DNA from 2 places in the Saccharopolyspora mangrovi genome. Region 1 is predicted to be linked to the other one. Evidence: riboswitches for the same ligand, from Rfam matches in the RefSeq annotation. Region 1 holds a riboswitch; the other holds the start of a gene.

Region 1 (3,775 bases):
TACGCCAAGCAGGGGCTGCGCGCGGTTTCCCTGGTGCCGGGCGGGATTCGCAGCGGCATCACCGAGACCACCGCCGACAAGCTGCCCGCCGACACCGACTGGGACTTGTTCACCAAGCTCTCCCCCGCGCTGGGCAGCGGCTTCGCCCCGCCCGAGCACGTGGCCGGCGTGATCGCGATGCTGGCCTCCGACGACGGCGCCTTCATCACCGGAACCGAGATCCGCATCGACGGCGGCACCCACCAGTAGTCCACAGTGGATTCCGACGCGCGGTCTTGACCGCGGTGGTTTCCTGGTCGAAGCAGCGCACGACTGGGGTGGGCGAACACCGAACTGGACATGTTCGGGTTCCTGGACCAGCTCGGCCCCTACAAGGGGCTGCCCGAGTCGACCGCGCCGAACCCGCTGTCGGACCTGTGGACGGCGGGCACGCTGCTCACCGTCCCGGACGGGCGCGGCACCCAGTTCGGCCCGATCCCGACGGTCTCACCCGGCGCCGGTCGGGCCGAGATCGACGCGTTCGTCGCCGACCGGCTGGCCGAGGGCTCGGACTACATCAAGGTGATCCGCGAGGACGGCAGCCTCTACGGCGACGAGCGGATGCCCACGCTCACCCGAGAGCAGGTCGCGCTGGCCGTGGAGGCCGCGCACCGGCGGGGTGCGCGCTGCGTCGTGCACACCACCACGCGGCGCGACGCCGGGGCCGCGCTGGCCGCCGGAGCCGACGGCCTGGCCCACGTTCCCGGCGACCCGATCAGCGAGCAGACCCTCGACATCGCCGCGCGCAGCGGCGCCTTCGTCACCGCCACGCTGAGCGTGTTCAACGGCATCGGCTGCGCGGGTGAAGCCGGGCGGGTGCTCAACGACCCGTTGATCGCGCCGCACCTCTCGCAGGAGCAGCGAGACGGGCTGCGGGTCGACGGAATCACCTGCATGCCCACCGCGCCGCCGCGGCCAACGTCGGCGCCCTGCACCGGGCGGGCGTGACGATCCTGGCGGGCACCGACCTCGGCAATCCCGGTGTGGCGCGGGGTGCGAGCCTGCTCTCCGAGATCGGCCTGCTCGCCGAGGCGGGCCTGCCTCCGGTCGCCGCCCTGCGCGCGGCCACCGGCGCACCGGCCGAGCGCTTCGGCCTGACCGATCGAGGTGTGCTCGAGCCCGGCAGGCGCGCGGACCTGCTGCTGGTCAACGGCGACGCCACCCGCGATGTGCGGGCGGTCCGGGACATCGATGTGATCTGGCGCAACGGCCGCCGGATCGACCGCACCCCTGCCGGTTAGACTCGGTCGCGAGCCGGTCGTGCCACGTGTGGCCGATGGGAATCCGGTCGGAAGCCGGAGCTGACGCGCAGCGGTAGGGGTGACGGGCGAGCCCGAGCCACTGGATCGCACTCGATCCGGGAAGGCGGTTCGCCCGGTGGGGCCCGAGCCCGAAGACCTGCCGGCTCCCCGGTTCCGCACCCGGTTCCGGGAATTCGGCCGACCAGGTCTCGCGCATGGGCCTGGGGTGAGGATTTCCGCACGACGTGTTCTTACGCTGGACGCGCACGGGCCTGATGCTGCTCTGCGCCACCGCACTCGCCGCCTGCTCCGCACCTGCCACGGAGTCCGCTCCCCCTCGGGTGTCGTTCCCCAACTGCGACGGGCAGGTCTCGGTGTCCGAGCCGCCCGAGCGGGCGGTGAGCCTGAACCAGTCGACCACCGAGATCATGCTGTCGCTGGGACTGGCCGACCGGATGGTGGGCACCGCGACCTGGACCGATCCGGTCGACCCGGCGCTGGCCGCCGAAAACGCGAGGGTGCCCAAGCTCTCCGACAAGAACCCGTCGTTCGAATCGGTGCTGGCCACCGAACCGGACGTGGTGCTGGGCGCCTACCGGGCGGTGTTCACCGACGAGGGCGTGGCCGCGCGGGAGCGCTTCGCCGAGCTCGGCGTGCCGACCTACCTCTCCCCGTCCAACTGCCTGCCGGAGGAAGCGCCTTTGGGCGATCCGGTCGAGCTCGACGACATCTACCGCGAGGTGCGCGAGATCGCGACGCTCTTCGACGTCGAAGAGCGCGGTGAAGCGCTGGTCGCGCAGCTGCAGCAGCGGGTCGCCGCCGCCCAGCGCAAGGCACCGTCCATCAAGGACACCTCGGTGCTGTTCTGGTTCGCGCGCACCGAATCGCCCTACATGGCCGGGTCCACCGGGTCGCCGGCGATCATGACCCGCGCGCTGGGGGTGCGCAACGCCTACGACGACGTGCGGTCGATGTGGCCGCAGGTCTCGTGGGAGGACGTGCTCGCCCGCGACCCGGACCTGCTGGTGCTCGGCGACCTGACCCGCGACGGCGAGGGCGATTCCCTCGCGGCCAAGCAGCAGTTCCTGCGCACCGACCCCGCGATGTCGCAGCTTCCCGCCGTGCGCGTGGGCCGGTGGATGAGCATGACCGGCACCGAGATGAACGTCAGCCTGCGCACCATCACCGGCATCGAGCGGCTGGCCGACCGGCTCGCCGAGCTGGAGCGCAGGTGAGGACCGGTCGCCTGCCGGCCCCGCTGATCGTGCTGGCAGGGATCCCGGCGCTGCTGCTGTCGATGGCCGTGGCCGTCACCCTCGGCCCGGCTCCGCTGTCGGTCGCCGACGTCGCCGGAGTGGTGGGCGCGCGGCTCGGGCTCGGCGAGACCGACGTGTCGACGATCGGCCAGGGGATCGTGTGGCAGCTGCGATTGCCGCGCGCGGCGCTCGCGGCGATCTGCGGTGCGGGGCTGGGGATGTGCGGCGCGGTGCTGCAGTCGTTGCTGCGCAACCCGCTCGCCGATCCGTTCCTGCTGGGCGTGTCGGCCGGCGCCTCGACCGGTGCGGTGCTGGTGGTGATCCTCGGGCTCGGAGCCGGTGCGCTCGGCCTGACCGCCGGTGCGTTCGCCGGGGCGCTGGTGGCCTTCGCGCTGGTGATGACGCTGGGCGCGCTGGCGGGCGGGACCACCACGCACCTGGTGCTGGCCGGAGTGGCGGGCACGCAGCTGTTCTCGGCGCTGACGTCGTTCGTGATGATCACCTCGGCCGATGCCGAGCAGACCCGGGGCGTGCTGTTCTGGCTGCTCGGCTCGCTGTCGGGTGCGCGGTGGAACGACGTGGCGGTCTCGGGCGCGGTGTGCGCGGTCTGCCTGCTGCTGTGCCTGGCGCGCGCCGGTGCGCTGGACGCCTTCGCGCTGGGCCAGGAAACGGCCGCGGCGCTGGGTGTCCACGTCGGGCGGCTGCGGATCGTGCTGCTGGTGGCCACCGCGCTGCTGGCCGCCACCCTGGTGGCCTCGGCCGGTGCGATCGGTTTCGTCGGCCTGGTCCTGCCGCAGGCGGCCAAGCTGCTGGTGGGGCCGCGTCATCGCGCGCTGCTGCCGGTCACGGCCGTGCTGGGCGCGATCCTGCTGGTGTGGGTGGACGTCCTGGCGACCACCGTGGCCGCGCCGCAGGAGGTTCCGGTGGGCGTGATGACCGCCCTGGTCGGCGTTCCGGCCTTCGCCGTCCTGCTCGCCCGGCGCGGCCGAACTTCGTGAGCCTCCCGCGCGGCTTCACCCGATTCCCCTAGGCTTCGGGCAATGGAGGCATTGAGAGTGCGATGGGGCGTGCTCGGCTGCTCCGCCATCGCCGAGCGGCGGGCGCTGCCGGCGCTGCACCAGATCGACGGGTCCGTGGTCGCCGGGTTCGCCAGCCGGTCGACGGCCACGGCCGAAAGGTTCGCCGCCGAGCACGGCGGGACCGCGATGAGCTACCAGCAGTTGGTCGAGTCGCCGGACG
Region 2 (3,775 bases), on a different contig from region 1:
CCACCCGGCGCGGATACCCAACAGCAGCGGAAGCAACCCGAGGTACGGGAGAGCCGCCTCGGGCAGCAGACCGGCGCCGAGCGCACCGACGACCGCCGCGGCCAGAATCGCGCCGAAGCCCAGATACTGCCCGGCCACCACCCGCACAGCACCCGCAGGGTGACCAGCGGCTTGGCCGAAGAACAGCGCCAGGATCACGACGTCATCGATGTTGGTCACCGCGAACATGCCCACGGCCTGCCCGACCAGCGTCAGCTCCACCGCAACCTTCCCACCGCATCCCTCTGCCGCGGCGATCCCACGTGGTCGATGGCGCCTGCGCGAACCACCGCTCTGCTTCCCTCAGCATCCGTCTCGTGACGTCGGTGCTAGGTCGCCAACGCCTCCGTCGGTGCTTCGGTGCGGTTGGGTTCGTTGAGCAGGCCGAAGGAGAAGCCGAGCGCCGCCCACATGCCGGCGAGTTCCGCGAGTGACGCGAGCCGGAACTGCCACAACAACGCGGCGGGAACGTCGGCCGGTATCGGATCGGGGTTGGCAGGCCAGGCCCACAGCGCAACGCCGGTGAGGACTACCGTCGCTGCCGCGGTGGCGGTGACCGACGAGCTCGGACTCCACCCGCGCGCGGCCAAGTAGCCGCGCAGGTGATGGGCTGCGAGCACGATCACGATCCCTGCGGCGATGAACGAGAAGTACGCCAGCGTGCGGCCCGACACCGACTCGGTCTCACCGACACCGGGCGGGTTCGCCGGGTACTTCACCGCGGGCAGCAGCGACACCGCGAAGAATCCCACCGCGGTCAGCTGCAGGCTGCGCCCGAAGTCGGTGCGCGCGGTCATCCGATGCCGGACGCTGGCGAACACCACCGCGAAGATCACACCGATGGCCACGCCCACCAGCACGGCGGCGACCATGCCGCCGACCACCTGGACAGGCCGGGAGAACATCTCCTCGTGCGCGTGCTCGCCCGAGGCGTGCGAGCGCGCTTCCTCGATCCCCAGCGATGCCTGGAGCGGGGCTTGCACCAGCAGCATTGACATCAGCGCTGCGGTCAGACCGGCGAACGCACCCGCGAGCAGACCGCGCCGGAGGACCGCGTTGAACGGCGAGCTCATCACACCCCCGCTCAGTGGCACGGAACGCCGAGGGCGTGCCTGCCGTCGTGGGTGAACTCGTGCACGACATCGGCGGCCTGCGCGAGCAGGAGGCCGTTGTCCTGCAACACGACGTACAAGCCCACCAGGGCGAACGCGGCGAGCGCCCAAGCCCAGGCCGGAACGTGGATCCGCGGTGCGGCAGCGGACAGCGCAGGAGCGGTCATGTCGAATCCTCTTTCCATCTCTCGTGGAACTCGGTGCGTGCCGCAGCCGGTCTCCTGGCTTCCGGATCGACGCTTCCCCTGGCCTTCCCAGTCACCTGCCGGCGTCCAGTGGCGTTGTCGGGGTCGCTTCCCGGTCACAGTGGCGAGGACCACGCCGGATTTCCACCGGCTTCCCGTGCACTGCGGCATCCGGAACGGTAGAGGGAGATCGGGGCGGGCACAACAGCCGATCCAGCGACGAACGTCACCGCGCGGCTCGCGCACGCCGGCGTTCAGGTGCAATGGCCTCGTGGACGATTCGACCGCTCGCCTGCTCGCCCGCTGCACCCGATCGCTCGCTCGGGCACCCGAGCAGCCTGCGAAACTCGTGCCGTGGCCGGAGTTCTGCCGTCCGCTTTCGGGCCTGCTGTCCTGCAACGTGCGGGAATGGCAGCGGCTGGGCGGTTTTCACCACCACCGGGCGGCAACCGTTCTCGTCGCCTTCCGCGCGTCCTGGCTCGCGTTGTGCGCGACGGTTCCCGAACACCACCTGGGTCTGCCCATCCCCTCGCTGACCACCGCACACGCCGCGCTCGACGATCGGGGAATGTTGCTAGGACTCGCCCTCGATTCCCGGAGCACTCAACACGCCTGGTGGGCCACCGTTTCCGAATTCCTCTCACCCCTCACCGAAGGGCTGGCCTCCCTGGACGGCCCGCCACCCGGCAGCGACCAGTACTGGGGAAACGCGGTCGGCTTGATCGGTGAAGTGCTCCGGCGCATGGCCATCGACGGAGCCGGCGGGAACGTCTTCGACACCGCCGTCGAGCTGCGCGGCGCCACCGGACGCGAGGACCTGCTCGACCTCAGCGCCACACCACGGGGTCTGCACTCCCGGCGCCGGACTTGCTGCCAGCTGTGGCGCGCCAACGCCGGGTATTGCACCGAGTGCGTGCTCCACAACGCACCCCGATCCAGGCGGAACCAACGCGGGTGAGCCTCAACCGATCAGGACACCGGTAGCCCGACGAGGGCTGCTGCGGCGCCGAGTCCGGCGCAGATCCCCAACACCCGCAGCATCGGCCAGCGCAGGGCGAACACGAGCACGAGAGCGATCGCGGTGATGGCGGCTGCGACGGGTCGCACGCTGGCCAGATCGGGCAGGTTCAGCGCCAGGGGCCCGACTCGCTGGAGATGCGTACCGGCGAACAGGGTGTGGCCTGCGAAGTACAGGGCGAGGTTGGCGATCACACCGACCACAGCAGCGGTGATGCCGGTCAGCGCAGCCGACAGCGCGTGGTTGTGGCGGAGGCGTTCGACGTGCGGGGCGCCCAGCAGGATGAACAGGAAGCACGGCACGAACGTCACCCACGTCGTCAGCAGCGCGCCCAGCACGGCGGCGACCCACGGGTTGAGCGTCCCCGGGTTGTTGTAGGCGCCGAGGAAGGCGACGAACTGCACCACCATGATCAGCGGTCCCGGCGTCGTCTCGGCCAACGCCAGGCCCCGCACCATGTCCGACGCCGACAGCCAGCCGTAGACCTCCACGGCGCGCTGCGCGACGAAGGCCAGCACGGCGTAGGCGCCACCGAAGGTGACCAGGGCCGTGCCGGAGAAGAACACCCCTTGCGTGGTGAACACGCTGCCCGCACCGGTGAACAGGGCGACCGCTGCGACCGGCAGCGCCCAGGCAATCAGGCCGACAGCCAGGATCTGCAGCCCGCGGCGCAGCGAAGGGGTCTCGTGGTGCAGGGCGTCGTCGGACATCAACGGTGCCGCACCGTCATCGGCGCCGTTGCTCTCGGCGCGGTTCATGATGTGCGGAGCGAACCGGGCCAAGAGCCAGCCGATCAGGCCGGCGACGGCGATGACGATCGGGAAGGCGATGCCGAGCACGGCGATGGCCACGAACGCTCCGCCGGCCAGCGCGACGAGCGCGGGATGGCCCAGCGCTCGCCGTCCCACCCGGACCACGGCCTGGGCGACGATGGCCACCACCGCCGGCGCCAGACCGGCGAAGATCGCGGTGACCGCGGTCGTGTCACCGAAGGCCACGTAGATCGCCGACAACCCGAGCAACGCGACCACACCGGGAAGCACGAACAGGACCCCGGCGACCAGGCCACCGCGCAGACCGTTGAGCAACCATCCGATGTAGATCGCCAGCTGCTGAGCCTCCGGCCCAGGCAACAACATGCAGTAGTTCAGCGCGTGCAGGAACCGCCGCTGACCGATCCAGCGCTTCTGCTCCACCAAGGTCCGCTGCATCACCGCGATCTGCCCAGCAGGACCACCGAAGGTCTGCAACGAGATCCCGAACCACGTGCGCACCGCCTGCCGGAACGGCACCAGGTCGGTGTCGGGCTGCGGCGCTTCCTCGGTCGCATCGGGGTGCGCGTTGCGGCCACGGGCCGAATCGTGCGTCATCGACGGTCATTCCTCCAGTGGGGCGGCGCGACTTGATCAGGCGGGTTCGCG

What was found. A riboswitch is a leader RNA that binds a small molecule or an ion and turns the genes downstream of it on or off. The one in region 1 is predicted to bind cobalamin.
Region 2: linked by a shared signal. The riboswitch ahead of R4I43_RS03130 (CbtB domain-containing protein) and the one ahead of R4I43_RS32795 (ABC transporter substrate-binding protein) in region 1 are both predicted to bind cobalamin.

The regions. Positions count from the first base shown of each region.
Region 1 is NZ_JAWLNX010000039.1:5,608-9,382, reverse strand. It holds gene R4I43_RS32810 (SDR family NAD(P)-dependent oxidoreductase) at 1-249, shown strand, start outside; gene R4I43_RS32805 (amidohydrolase family protein) at 340-987, shown strand; partial or broken gene R4I43_RS32800 (amidohydrolase family protein) at 924-1,280, shown strand; cobalamin riboswitch at 1,278-1,459, shown strand; gene R4I43_RS32795 (ABC transporter substrate-binding protein) at 1,526-2,515, shown strand; gene R4I43_RS32790 (FecCD family ABC transporter permease) at 2,512-3,534, shown strand; gene R4I43_RS32785 (Gfo/Idh/MocA family protein) at 3,577-3,775, shown strand, end outside.
Region 2 is NZ_JAWLNX010000002.1:108,878-112,652, forward strand. It holds gene R4I43_RS03120 (cadmium resistance transporter) at 1-261, opposite strand, end outside; gene R4I43_RS03125 (CbtA family protein) at 369-1,112, opposite strand; gene R4I43_RS03130 (CbtB domain-containing protein) at 1,124-1,318, opposite strand; cobalamin riboswitch at 1,346-1,518, opposite strand; gene R4I43_RS03135 (hypothetical protein) at 1,608-2,294, shown strand; gene chrA (chromate efflux transporter) at 2,306-3,724, opposite strand; gene R4I43_RS03145 (chromate resistance protein ChrB domain-containing protein) at 3,761-3,775, opposite strand, start outside.